3 regions of the Trichocoleus sp. DQ-U1 genome follow, and region 2 is predicted to be linked to each of the others. Evidence: predicted binding sites of a transcription regulator. Region 2 holds the regulator's gene; each other region holds the start of a gene.

Region 1 (4,582 bases), on a different contig from region 2:
AAAACCAGTATTAAAGATGTTGAATAGGAGGAATTGAAGACTATGTACAGTACAAATGACTTGCCTGTAAATACCTCTAAACCAGCTCAATCTACGACTGGGCACGAAGATAACAGACCTACTAAAATGCGTGTCAGAATCCGCATTCCCAAGGAATATCAGGAAGATCCAATCATCTCACGACTAGTCTCTCACCACGGTGTCACAGTTAATATTGCTGCTGCCCTTTTAGGAGCCAACGCTAGAGATGATGGCTGGTTTGACCTAGAACTCTCAGGATCGACTCGCCAACTTCAAAGCGCCTTAACTTATTTGAATGAACTGGATCTAGAACTGTGGGGCAAATCTAACAGCGAACAAGATGGGTGGTAACGAAAATTTAAAAAGGCAAAATTAATAATTGAAATTATTAATTTTGCCTTTTTATTTGTTAAGCCATATTACTCTCAATCGCCCAACGAGCTAACTCCGTGCGGTTATGGAGATTCGTTTTACCTAACATATTGGATACGTGGCTCTCAATCGTGCGCTGAGAGACGTTCATCTGCTCAGCAATTTCTCGATTTGCCATACCTCTTGCCACAAACTGAACTACTTTCAGCTCGGTCGGGGTTAATTCTACAGTGTCAGGTACCTGGAGTTTCGACCCTCCTTCGGTTCCTCTAGCTGGATGATGAATTAGGCGAGTGGCCTGCTTAAGAGAAGATTCCACTTGCGCCACCAATTCTTCAGGCTCAAAGGGCTTGACCATGTAGACATCTGCCCCAGTATTGAGACCCTTGACTCGGTCTTGACTTTGACCTTTCGCTGAGAGGAATAGAACTGGAATCCAGCTGATGCGGGGATCTTCTCTGACGTGTTGCACAAGGGCAATTCCGTCCATCTCTGGCATCATGACATCACAGATAATCATGTCAGGAATATCATGCTCTAGAACTTCCAGTGCTTCCCGACCATTTTCAGCGGTGATGACTTCGTACCCCCGAAATTCCAGGTAGTCCTTGACCAGCAAAATCAGGTTGGGGTCGTCATCAATCAGCAACAGTCGTTTGTTATCTCTTATACTGGTGTCTTTCATGCTGTGCCACTCGCCAAGCCTGGAATTGTGAAAATTTAAACCGTTTTGTACGTATAGTTTACGTTTTTTTCAGCACCCTGCTGCACCGACTCCTACTAAGTCTAGGCAATTCCTATAATCTCTTTTTAGAAAATTATAGTCACTGACATGGGTCACAACGACGAAAATCTAGTAGGTACACGGAAGAATATAACGTAGCTACTATGTTACTGTATAGGGTTTTGGTAGTGGATGAACTAAGAAAGCGTATTCTTGCACAATTTTGTTGCCAATCAGATGTTCTTGGATAATCCGCTCAATGACTTCAGGAGTCGCTCCACGATACCAAACACCATCTGGGTAAACGACTAGAATTGGGCCTTGGGAGCAAACTCGCAGACAGTTTGCTTTGGTGCGGAAAATGCAAAGAGGGCTTTTGTCGGAAGGCTTGTCTAGTTTTAGCTCTTTAAGTCGCTTTTTCAAGTAATTCCAAGATTCTAAACTGGTTTCCTTGGAGCAACACTGGGGTAAGGTTGGATCGGCACAGATGAAGACATGGCGCTGAATTTGATTCAGTCCCAAGGTCTGCACACAAGCGGCGAGAGCATTTGGGTCTGGTGCTTGACAAGTTTCTGGAATTTCAGGGCTAGATTCAGCCACTGTGTTTTCAGTCATTATTTATTTGATTTCCTTGGAAGAAGCGAGATATCCGTTTTTTAGGAGATTTTAGCGGTTCCAATTTTTTTTAGCAGATTGAGTGCGATCGCGCTATGCCATCCCAATGACTAAAGCTATCTTTGTGTCTTAAGCATTTCTACTAAAGTCTTCCGACAACCGGATAAGTTCGGGAACCCGTACAAAGAATTTTGTTGCGATCGCACACTGGTTGGGCTAAATTAGCACTCAGAGGTTGAGAGTGCTAATTCTCAACGAACGAATCGTGTGTCTTGAGTCAAACCTGTAATAGGAGCGAAGTTTGTATGGCAGCTGTATCTCTAAGCGTATCCACTGTTAAGCCGCTGGGCGATCGCGTTTTTGTGAAAGTGAGCGCTGCTGAAGAGAAAACCGCTGGTGGAATTCTTCTTCCTGATAATGCCAAAGAAAAGCCTCAAGTGGGGGAAGTCGTCGCTGTGGGACCTGGCAAGCGCGATGACAAAGGCACTCGTGTTGAGTTGGAAGTCTCTGTGGGCGACAAGGTTCTCTACTCCAAGTACGCTGGCACAGACATCAAACTCGGCACAGAAGAGTACGTTCTGCTCTCAGAGAAGGACATTTTAGCAGTCGTTTCATAAAGTTATGAGTTCTGAGTTGAGAGTTCCGAGTTAAAAACATCTGCTTAACTCAACACTCAAAACTCAACGCTCAACACTCCTTCAAAACTCAAAACTCAAAACTCAAAACAACTGAGGAACTATGGCTAAGCGCATTATTTACAACGAAAACGCTCGTCGCGCCCTGGAAAAAGGGATGGACATCCTAGCTGAAGCTGTGGCTGTCACTCTCGGCCCTAAAGGCCGGAACGTGGTACTAGAGAAGAAGTTCGGCGCACCACAAATCGTGAATGATGGTGTCACCATTGCCAAAGAAATTGAATTAGAAGATCACGTTGAAAACACGGGTGTTTCCTTAATTCGTCAAGCCGCTTCTAAGACCAATGATGCTGCTGGTGATGGCACCACGACTGCAACCGTTCTCGCTCATGCAATTGTAAAAGAGGGCTTGAGAAACGTTGCTGCGGGTGCAAATGCAATTTCTCTGAAGCGCGGGATTGACAAAGCCACTGGCTTCCTGGTGGAAAGAATTGCCGAACACGCCAAACAAGTAGAAGATTCCAAAGCGATCGCTCAAGTTGGTACCATCTCTGCTGGTAACGACGAAGAAGTTGGTCGGATGATCGCTGAAGCGATGGATAAGGTGGGCAAGGAAGGCGTCATCTCCCTGGAAGAAGGGAAGTCCATGACCACCGAACTAGAAATCACCGAAGGGATGCGCTTTGACAAAGGCTACATCTCTCCCTACTTCGCTACCGACATGGAGCGGATGGAAGCGGTTCTGGAAGAGCCTTTCATCCTGCTGACCGACAAGAAAATCACGCTTGTCCAAGACTTAGTGCCCGTTCTGGAGCAAGTCGCTCGTGCTGGTCGTCCTCTGATCATTATCGCTGAGGACATCGAGAAAGAAGCTCTGGCAACCCTGGTAGTTAACCGCCTGCGGGGTGTGCTGAATGTGGCTGCTGTCAAGGCTCCTGGTTTTGGCGATCGCCGCAAAGCAATGCTGGAAGACATTGCCGTTCTCACTGGTGGTCAGCTGATCACCGAAGATGCTGGTCTGAAGCTGGAAAGCACCCGGTTAGAAATGCTGGGCAAAGCTCGCCGCATCAACATCACCAAGGACAACACCACAATTGTCGCTGAAGGCAACGAAGCTGCTGTGAAGTCTCGTTGCGAGCAAATCCGCCGTCAAATGGACGAAACCGATTCTTCCTACGACCGCGAGAAGCTGCAAGAGCGTCTAGCTAAACTGGCTGGTGGCGTCGCCGTCGTCAAAGTGGGCGCTGCGACCGAAACCGAAATGAAGGACAAGAAGCTGCGTCTGGAAGATGCCATCAACGCGACTAAAGCTGCTGTGGAAGAAGGGATCGTTCCTGGCGGTGGCACAACCCTAGCTCACCTGACTCCTCAACTGGAAGAGTGGGCAACTGCCAACCTGAAGAATGAAGAGTTGACAGGTGCGATGATTGTTTCTCGTGCTTTGGCTGCTCCTCTGAAGCGGATTGCTGAGAACGCCGGTCAGAATGGCGCTGTCATTGCTGAGCGCGTCAAAGAGAAGGACTTCAACGTCGGCTACAACGCCGCGACGAATGAGTTCGTCGATATGTTTGAAGCCGGTATCGTTGACCCTGCCAAGGTGACTCGTTCCGCTCTGCAAAATGCCGCTTCTATCGCTGGCATGGTGCTGACAACCGAGTGTATCGTGGTTGACAAGCCTGAGCCGAAAGATGGCGCTCCTGCGGGTGCTGGCGCTGGCATGGGCGGCGACTTCGACTACTAATTCTCTGTTGGGTTAGGGTGTGCGCGATCAATCGTGCCCACCCTACAAACCTGCTAATTTTGAAGGGCAACTATTTTAGAGTAGTTGCCCTTCGTTTTTATGATAATGATACTCAGTTCAATCTAGAGTCTTTTTCTGCCATTTCAATAATTTCGTCTCGCAGAGCTTGTACTTTGTCCCATCCCATGAGGCTACCACCTCTCCTCGTAAGTTCTATGACTTTATAGCGAAAAGCTTTGAAAGTTTCATTATCAGTATCCTTACTTGGATGGTGGATTAACAACAGGGAAAGCCACCTAGAAGACTCAGCAAAGTCAACTCCTTTCTGACCACCTTCTTCAAAACCTTGTATATACCTCATTAGGTTATAAATGCAGTTACTATATATTTCCTGTAGCTGCTCTCGCTGCCACTTTTCTTTTTCTCTACGCAATTGAAATTTGTTGTTGATTAAGGATGCAACTATAGCAGCAC
Region 2 (4,582 bases):
AGCTTTGTTTAAATTGGTTGAGTTCTGCACGCGATCGCTTGCGGTTCGCGGGACGCGCTACAGCCTGCCGCAACCCTTCCAACCGATCTGGATTCACAAGCAATGACACCATTACGGGTGCCTTTTTCGGCACAAATATGGTGGCAGATGGGTTCGTCACCTCCCCACCCCCTAGAAGGGCGAGAGGACTGTTTGCCCTCAGCCAGTAAAAGCCACCGGCACCAATTAACAGCAGCACTAAAACGCCAGCTGCCAGAACGTAGAAAAACGAGCGTCGCTTCATGGTGAAATGTAGACCTTGGGTGAGCGCGATTCAGCTAAGAACACTAATCCCGATGCCAGAACCTATTATTTCAGCTCATCGGACTGCCAACTATTAAAATCTTAGTTAATCTCCAGCGTTGCACAACCTCATGTCTGCTCAATCTTTTCGCCAAGATATTCCCCAGATTAGCGTAGAAGAACTTGCCAGCCGTCTTGCCGATTCCCCTGAGAGTCTGCAATTGGTGGATGTGCGAGAACCACAGGAAGTTGCGATCGCCAGCATTGAGGGTTTTGAAAACCTCCCCTTATCGGAATTTGCCGACTGGGCTGACCAAATCCAGACCCAGTTCGATCCGCACGCCGAGACGCTGGTTCTCTGTCATCATGGCATCCGTTCGGCGCAGATGTGCCAGTGGCTACAAATGCAAGGCTTCACCAATGTCAAAAATATTGCTGGTGGCATCGATGCCTACTCAATCCGAGTCGATCCGACGATTTCCCAATACTAATGATTTTAGTGCAAAACTATCTTGAAGCTGGAACCTCTTCCCCAACCCCTTTCCTGCAACAAGAGGGCAAGAATTCTCTTTCTTCCCTACTAAAGAAAAAGGCTGGGGCTAGATTTTTTAATTAAATACAGTTCACGATATTGTTTTAATTTTTACTAGCGAAATAAGTATTTAGAGGTTTTGGCTGACAAACTTCGATGCAGTCGAGTAGACTACAGACAATCCTGATAGAGACTGTGGACTCTAGAGTTACGGGTAGCGATAATGTCCTAACTCTGCGATCGATCGTCATGGTATGTCTAAGGTTGAAGTTCGGCGGCTGTTATGCTTCTACTGGCTGGGTGTGGCGAACCGGCAGGCAGAAGGCAGCATCTGCTATTCTGTTTTAACCTATCCTATATTTAATCGGCTGCTTGCTTGACAAGAGCGCCGGACTTACTGAGAAATTCATCATCAGAAGTCCAGGAATTTCCAATTGTTTTTAAAACCCTATCCAATTCGGCTTTCGTTTAAATGGCTAGGCAAGTAAGTCTGACTGACCGTCAACAACGTATTCTCTGGGCAACTGTCCGTCACTATATTGCGACGGCTGAGCCAGTCGGCTCAAAAGCTTTGGTAGACGAGTATAATCTGTGCGTCAGTCCAGCGACGATTCGTAATGCAATGGGCGTCTTAGAGAAAGCGGGGTTGCTCTATCAACCCCATACCTCGGCTGGGCGGGTTCCCTCTGACTCTGGCTATCGAATTTATGTCGATCAATTAATTAAGCCTTCTGAAGCCTTGGGGCGTCAGGTAGAGCAGTTATTCACAAACCGTTTGAGCTTGGAACATCAAAGCTTCGAGACTGTGTTGCGGGGTGCAGCGCAAATTCTGGCAACGCTCAGCGGTTATATTACCCTGATCACGATGCCGCAGACTCGAACTAATCGTTTGCGGCATTTGCAACTGGTGCAGCTTGATCCGGGAAGGGTGATGCTGATTGTGGTGACGGATTCTTATGAGACGACTAGCGTCTTAATGGAGTTACCGCTCTCAGAATCGGAGGATGAGCAACCGGACGCAGAAATTGTAGATCGGGAGTTGCAAATTTTATCGAATTTTTTGAATAGCCACTTGCGGGGGCGATCGCTCAGTGAATTGGCAACTTTAGACTGGAGCGAACTAGACCGAGAATTTCAACGATATGTCGATTCCTTGCGAAATCTGCTTTCCGACTTGATCCGTCGCACTTCCCAACCTGCCACAACTCAAATTATGGTTCGTGGCGTCGCTGAAGTATTGCGTCAGCCAGAATTTTCTGAATTACAGCAAGTGCAGACGCTTATACACCTATTGGAAGAGGAACAAGACCAGTTGTGGCCTTTAATCTTTGAATGGCCTAGACCAGATGTCACGGCTATTTCAGATGTCACCTCTGGTTCGCGAGTGACGGTGCGGATTGGTTCGGAAAATCCTTTAGAACCGATGCGTACCTGTACGCTGATTTCTGCAACTTATCAGCAGGGTTCAGTACCTGTGGGAAGTGTAGGTGTTTTGGGGCCAACGCGGATGGTGTACGAAAATGCGATCGCACTCGTTGAAGCCGCCGCCGATTATCTCTCTGAGGCTCTTACGCAACCTGCTTAATTTAGAAAATCGCCAATCGCTAATCGCGATTAGCGATTAGCGATTGGGTAGCCCACCACGAACCACGAACGATAAACATGGCTAATTGCGATTAGCTCTAATTTTTGCTTTTCATTCTTCACTGATATGGCTAGAAAAATTGGCTTTTGGTTGCTTTGGGCAGCATTTATTACCTATGCCTTTCTGTTAGCACCTCCTGAACAACCAGGCACATTTGAACTCATCAAAAATCTCTCCACAGGTCAATGGACAGGGATTAACCCCCTAGTCGTCACGCTATTCAATCTTCTGGGCATCGTACCGATGATTTACGCCTGTCTGATGCTCATTGATGGCAAACAGCAAAAGGTAGCAGCTTGGCCTTTTTCGGCGTTCTCTTTTGGAGTCGGAGCATTTGCTTTGTTGCCTTATTTAGCACTGCGAGAACCCAACCAGGAATTTCACGGAGAAAAGAATTTATTTCTAAAAATACTCGATTCCCGGTGGCTTGGTTTGTTGCTAACATTCGGCGCTGGGAGTTTGGTTGTATATGGCTTATTGGGCGGGAATTGGGCAGATTATATTCAGCAGTTCCAGACAAATCGCTTCGTTCATGTCATGAGTTTGGATTTCTGCCTGCTGTGGTTAATATTTCCCGCACTTCTGGGAGATGATATGGCGCGTCGGGGAATCAAGAATTCTACACTTTTTTGGATAGTAGTGCTGATTCCTTTGTTTGGCGCTTTAGCTTATCTTTGCCTGCGTCCTCCCTTACCAGAAACTAATGCCGAAGCTTTCTCCACGGAACGGCAACCCGCACAATCTAGAAATTAAAATTTGATGGAAATATGGCTAGAAAAACAGCACTTTGGTTATTATGGGCTGGATTTATCTCCTATGTTTTGCTGCTGGCACCGCCAATTACGCCAGACACACTGAGGCTCATTAAAAATATATTGACGGGTCAGTGGACCCAGGTCAACCCAATTATCCTTTCTATATTTTCCCTGATTGGCATCTGGATACTCATCTATAGCTGTCTTTTGTTCGTCGATGGGAGGATGCAAAAGATTCGTTTCTGGCCTTTTGCTTTGGGTTCAGCGGGAACGGGAGTGATTAGCCTAATACCTTATTTAGCATTGAGGGAACCGAATCAAGAGTTTTCCGGGCAAAAGGATACCTTGCTGAAAGTTTTTGATTCTCGCTGGACGGGTATTATCCTCAATTTCAGCACGCTTTTCTTGCTAGCATTTGGCTTGCTTGCGGGTGATTGGGCAGGGTTTATTCAACAATTCCAAAGCGATCGCTTTGTCAATGGCATGAGTTTGGCTTTTTGCCTGTTCTGTCTGTTGTTTCCGAGCGTTCTCGGCGATGATATGGTGCGTCGAGGGTTCAATATTCCCCCAGTTTTTTGGGCAGTATCGCTGGTTCCTCTACTGGGACCCCTTGCCTATCTCTGTATTCGTCCACCTTTACCAGACTCTGGTGCTGAACCGGCACCAGAGTCTGTTGCGAACACTACACGAGTGTGAACAATTTTCGAGGTTTTTAGGAAAGAACAAACCGCGGAGGCCGCAGAGGACGCGGAGGAAAGAAAGGAGAGGCTGTGGCTTTCTTTTGAATGCAAGTTGGTGTGACTTAAGACGGAGGTAAGTGCGGTTATCGGACTTTTAAAGTTAAATAATTGATGTATAAAGTTATGGGTCAAGATTATGGGCAGAAAAATTGCCTTGTTCTTGATATGGATTACATTTCTTGTCTATACCGTATGGTTAGATCCACTTGCTCAACCAGATACGTTTTCGCTGGTTTGGAAGTTGTTAACATTCCAGTTGGCAGATGTGAATGCAATTCTTGTGGCTATCTTCTGGCTCATGGGCGTTTGGCCTATGATTTATGCTTGTCTGATGTTTGCTGATGGCACAACGCAACCGTTTCGCTCATGGCCTTATTTCATTGGGGCAAATGGAACGGGTGTGATTTGCTTTATCCCCTATTTAATTTTCCGAAAATCAAATCAAGAATTTTCTGGATCGAAGGATAAATTACTAAAAATTCTAGATTCCCGTTGGACAGGAATTTTCCTACTGTTAACAACGATTGGCTTACTTGCCTACGCAATATTTGCTGGAGATTGGGGAGATTATATTCAACAGTTTAAAACCAGGGAATTCGTTCACCTCATCAGTTTGGATTTTTGTCTG
Region 3 (4,582 bases), on a different contig from region 2:
CTGGGCGCTTACCTGCTCCAGAATCGGGACCATCATCTGACAAGGACCGCACCAAGTCGCGTAAAAATCCACCAACACTGGCTTTTCAGACCCAGACAGTAACTCTTGGAAATTGTTGAACTGCTTTTTAGTTGCCATGCGATCAAAGTGTTTTCTGCTCTTTCACGACAATCGTAATCTTTTGGCGTATTGATTCGTTCAGTCCGAGGTACGAATCGACCTAAGATCGTTAGCGCAGTTAAATAACCGCGTTCATAACGGATCGAGAGGAATTTATTGATGGAAGCATTGCCAGAGAGCCAGCAAAGATTGCGCGGACAGGTTGCCATCGTTACCGGCGCTTCACGAGGAATTGGTCGAGCGATCGCCCTAGAATTGGCATCTGAGGGAGCCAGTGTAGCGATTAACTATGCCAGTTCTAGTGGAGCAGCCGAAGAAGTCGTGAGTGAAATTACCGCAGCAGGCGGTAGTGCGATCGCCCTCCAAGCAGACGTATCCAAAGCCGATCAAGTAGACGCCCTCCTGAACACCGTGATGGAGAAGTGGAAGCGCGTTGATGTCTTGGTGAATAATGCTGGAATTACCCGCGATACCCTGTTGTTGCGGATGAAGCCGGAAGATTGGCAAGCCGTGATTGACCTTAACCTCACTGGCGTCTTTTTGTGTACGCGAGCCATCAGTAAGGTGATGCTGAAGCAACGCTCCGGGCGCATTATTAATATTTCATCCGTTGCCGGTCAGATGGGCAACCCCGGTCAGGCAAACTACAGCGCTGCCAAAGCGGGAGTGATTGGGTTTACGAAAACCGTCGCCAAAGAACTCGCCACTCGCGGCATTACAGTCAATGCTGTTGCCCCTGGATTTATCGCCACCGATATGACGAGCAATATCAAATCAGAGGAAATCTTAAAATTCATCCCCCTCGGTCGTTACGGTCAACCAGAGGAGGTTGCTGGTTTAGTTCGATTCCTAGCCGCCGATCCGGCTGCCGCCTATATCACGGGTCAAACGCTCAATGTGGACGGCGGTATGGTGATGGCATAGCGACCATAGCGGCAGAGGACTGTGAGCGTAGTGACGCTCTCCTCGCGGTCGGAGTGGGAAAGAGAGAGGCAGACGAAGAATAACATCCATCACTGCTTACTATGGAGTTAGTCTTGCTCCCTGCGAGGGAAACTATGCGAATTTCTTTTGAACGGACTGGCGGCTTTGCTGGGATGCGCCTGACAAAAGTTTTTGACATTACGACTCTGCCTGCAAATGAAGCAAATCAGCTGCGCCTCCTGATTGACGCAGCTGATTTCTTTGATTTGCCTGCCGCGATCGCTTCCAACACTCCCCAACCCGACCGCTTTCAGTACAAGCTAACGGTGGAAGAAAACACTCAGCAACATACTGTTTTAGTGAGTGAATCCGCCGTACCTGGAAACTTAAGACCGCTGCTGGAATGGCTGATGGCAGCCGCACGCAGAAATTAAAAATTAAAAATGAAGAATGCCTCTTCAATTTTTAATTTAAATCACTCCCACTTCTTGCCAACCTTTGCGGACTGCATTCTGCTCCTTGGAGCCTTCGCCGTAGAGTTCTCCAGCGACTGTAATGAGAGTATTCGCAGCCCGTTTAAAATTCGCTCTAGAGCGCAGGCGATCGCGTAAAGCGATATACCAGATTTTCCCAGCCTTTTCCCAAGCGTAGCCGCCAATTTCCACTGCTGCTAAATAAAAGGCACGGTTGGCAATCCCTGAGTTAATATGCACGCCTCCGTTATCTTCCAGCCCTTTGTAGCGGTCTTTATAAGTCGCAGGCTGGGGGTCTTTGCCTAGCACTGGGTCGTCGTATGCTGTCCCCGGTGCCTTCATTGAGCGAATCCCAACGCCCTTAACATTGGCGGTAAACAAACCTTCCCCGATAATCCAGTCAGCTTCCTCGGCGGTCTGATTGAGAACCCGCTGTTTTACCAGAGAACCAAAGACATCGGAAAAAGATTCATTCAGTGCGCCGGATTCGCCGTAATAGATTAGATTGGCTTCATATTGGGTGACGCCGTGGGTTAGCTCGTGACCAATCACATCAATCGCCTTGGTGAAGCGTTCAAAAATCTCTCCATCCCCATCACCGTAGACCATTTGGTCGCCGTTCCAAAAAGCGTTGTCATACTTCACGCCAAAATGAACCGTCGAGTCCAAACGCAGCCCTCGATTGTCGATGGAATTCCGCTCGAACACCTGCTCGTACAAGTCATAAGTTGCACCCGATCCGTCGTAGGCTTCGTTGATCGCGGCATCTTCGCTGGGAGGATCGCCTTCACTACGCACCAAGGTGCCTGGTAGATCGTTGCCATTTTTAGCATCAAAGATGGTACGACGCTTCTCTCCCGCTGATGCTGCGAACGAGATATTTCCCACTGTCAAGCGCCGTCCGCGAAACTGTTCTGACACGGTTAAGGTTTGAAAAGCCCATGCCCGCTGCTCAGGGTTGCCATTCTGGAGAACCTCCTTCAGCATATGAGGAGGAACGATACAACAAATGGGATGAAGTCTATCGCAGCAAGGTTGCAGCCCTACCGCTCTTTTTTTTGGTGAACGCATAAATTATTTCCTTTGTCAAGGACAGAGCATCAAAAAGTGGATGATAAACGCATTCAATCCAATCCGCTCTAGTTATCGAGAATTCGGCAATTTCGTTACAAAAAGTAACTCAAAAGTGCGTGCGATCGCTCTAGCTGTTTATTATGTGCCTCCCCCATATCAGTCGAGGTGAGGACTCTCATCCTCTCGGATTAGCACTCTGTGCCAGTGAGTGCTAAATTGACTAATGGAAGCGCTCTGAAAACCTAAAACATGGCAAAAATCGTTGCATTTAATGACGAATCGCGGCGGGCACTAGAGCGGGGCGTGAACGTCCTGGCAGACGCCGTTCGCATTACGCTGGGGCCGAAAGGGCGGAATGTCCTTCTAGAGAAGAAGTTTGGCGCACCCCAAATTGTGAACGATGGTATCACCGTTGCCAAGGAAATTGAATTAGAAGACCCCCTGGAAAATACAGGCGCTCGACTGATTCAGGAAGTGGCATCCAAGACGAAAGATATTGCGGGTGATGGCACGACGACAGCGACGGTTCTGGCTCAAGCGATGATTCGTGAGGGCTTGAAGAACGTAGCGGCTGGGGCAAATCCAGTGAGTTTGCGGCGGGGAATCGAAAAAACGATCGCCTTCTTAGTGGAGGAAATTGTAGCGATCGCGAAACCAGTGGAAGGTAGCGCGATCGCGCAAGTGGCAACCGTCTCCGCTGGTAACGATGAAGAAGTCGGCAAAATGATTGCCGAAGCGATGGATAAAGTCACCAAAGACGGCGTGATCACCGTTGAAGAATCTAAATCGATGGCAACGGAACTGGATGTCGTCGAGGGGATGCAGCTGGATCGCGGCTACATTTCTCCCTACTTCATCACCGATTCCGAACGGATGGTGGTGGAATATGAAAACGTCCGGATTTTGATGACGGATAAAAAAATCAACTCTATCCAGGATTTGATTCCCGTCTTGGAAAAAGTTGCCCGTTCCGGTCAAGCTTTGCTGATTATTGCCGAAGACATCGAAGGAGAAGCTTTGGCAACTTTGGTGGTAAATAAAGCGCGGGGCGTACTGAATGTAGCCGCCATCAAAGCGCCTGGATTTGGCGAACGCCGCAAAGCGATGCTGCAAGATATCGCCGTTCTCACTGGCGGTCAGCTAATCTCAGAAGAAGTTGGTTTGAGCCTAGATACCGTCTCCCTGGAGATGCTGGGAACCGCTCAGAAAATCACCATTGATAAAGAAAACACCACCATCGTCGCTGGTGATGCCAAGACGGCAGATGTGCAAAAGCGGATTGCCCAAATTCGCAAGCAGCTAGAAGAAACGGATTCTGACTACGACAAAGAAAAGCTGCAAGAGCGAATTGCTAAGCTTGCCGGTGGTGTCGCCGTCATCAAAGTGGGTGCGGCGACCGAAACCGAACTCAAAGACCGCAAGCTGCGGATTGAAGACGCCCTCAACGCGACCAAAGCTGCTGTGGAAGAAGGTATCGTTCCTGGCGGTGGCGCGACGCTGATTTACCTGAGCAAGAAAGTTGCTGACATTAAAAATAGTCTGGACGCCGAAGAAAAAGTCGGTGCTGACATTGTGGGCAGATCTCTAGAAGCTCCCCTGCGTCAGATGGCAGATAATGCCGGTGTCGAAGGCTCTGTCATTGTCGAGAAGGTGCGCGAGACTGATTTGAATATCGGTTACAACGCGGCTACCGACACATTTGAAGACCTGATCGCCGCTGGGATTATCGACCCTGCGAAAGTTGTACGTTCGGCGTTGCAAAATGCCGGTTCGATTGCCGGGATGGTGTTGACCACTGAAGCCCTGGTTGTCGAGAAGCCTGAGAAGAAAGCGGCTGGTGCCCCCGATATGGGCGGCATGGGCGGCATGGGCGGCATGGGCGGCATGGGTGGCATGGGCGGCATGGGTGGCATGGGCGGCATGGGCATGATGTAGTCCATTGTTCGCGTCCCCAGCGCCCACAGGTTGAAACCTGAAGCGACAAAAACAAA

The links. The regulator HrcA, encoded in region 2, represses chaperone genes, less so after heat shock. The targets are predictions, from matches to a motif close to ANTTAGCACTCNNNANTNNNGAGTGCTAANT.
Positions count from the first base shown of each region.
Region 1: groES (co-chaperone GroES) is a predicted target of HrcA. The motif match lies at 1,952-1,982, and genes of this name have one in related genera.
Region 3: groL (chaperonin GroEL) is a predicted target of HrcA. The motif match lies at 2,778-2,808, and genes of this name have one in related genera.

Region 1 covers NZ_JAMPKB010000002.1:3,665-8,246, forward strand. Annotated here, with positions in the region: gene cysW (sulfate ABC transporter permease subunit CysW) at 1-27, shown strand, start outside; gene NDI34_RS01075 (NIL domain-containing protein) at 127-372, shown strand; gene NDI34_RS01080 (response regulator transcription factor) at 431-1,078, opposite strand; gene NDI34_RS01085 (ferredoxin) at 1,280-1,732, opposite strand; gene groES (co-chaperone GroES) at 2,038-2,349, shown strand; gene groL (chaperonin GroEL) at 2,471-4,108, shown strand; gene NDI34_RS01100 (hypothetical protein) at 4,221-4,582, opposite strand, start outside.
Region 2 covers NZ_JAMPKB010000057.1:29,753-34,334, forward strand. Annotated here, with positions in the region: gene NDI34_RS20495 (DUF3352 domain-containing protein) at 1-283, opposite strand, end outside; gene NDI34_RS20500 (rhodanese-like domain-containing protein) at 414-773, shown strand; gene NDI34_RS20505 (hypothetical protein) at 971-1,162, shown strand; gene hrcA (heat-inducible transcriptional repressor HrcA) at 1,287-2,399, shown strand; gene NDI34_RS20515 (DUF2834 domain-containing protein) at 2,526-3,212, shown strand; gene NDI34_RS20520 (hypothetical protein) at 3,227-3,910, shown strand; gene NDI34_RS20525 (DUF2834 domain-containing protein) at 4,091-4,582, shown strand, end outside.
Region 3 covers NZ_JAMPKB010000064.1:16,978-21,559, forward strand. Annotated here, with positions in the region: gene trxA (thioredoxin) at 1-138, opposite strand, end outside; gene fabG (3-oxoacyl-[acyl-carrier-protein] reductase) at 280-1,044, shown strand; gene NDI34_RS21565 (protealysin inhibitor emfourin) at 1,179-1,478, shown strand; gene NDI34_RS21570 (M4 family metallopeptidase) at 1,515-2,588, opposite strand; gene groL (chaperonin GroEL) at 2,841-4,526, shown strand.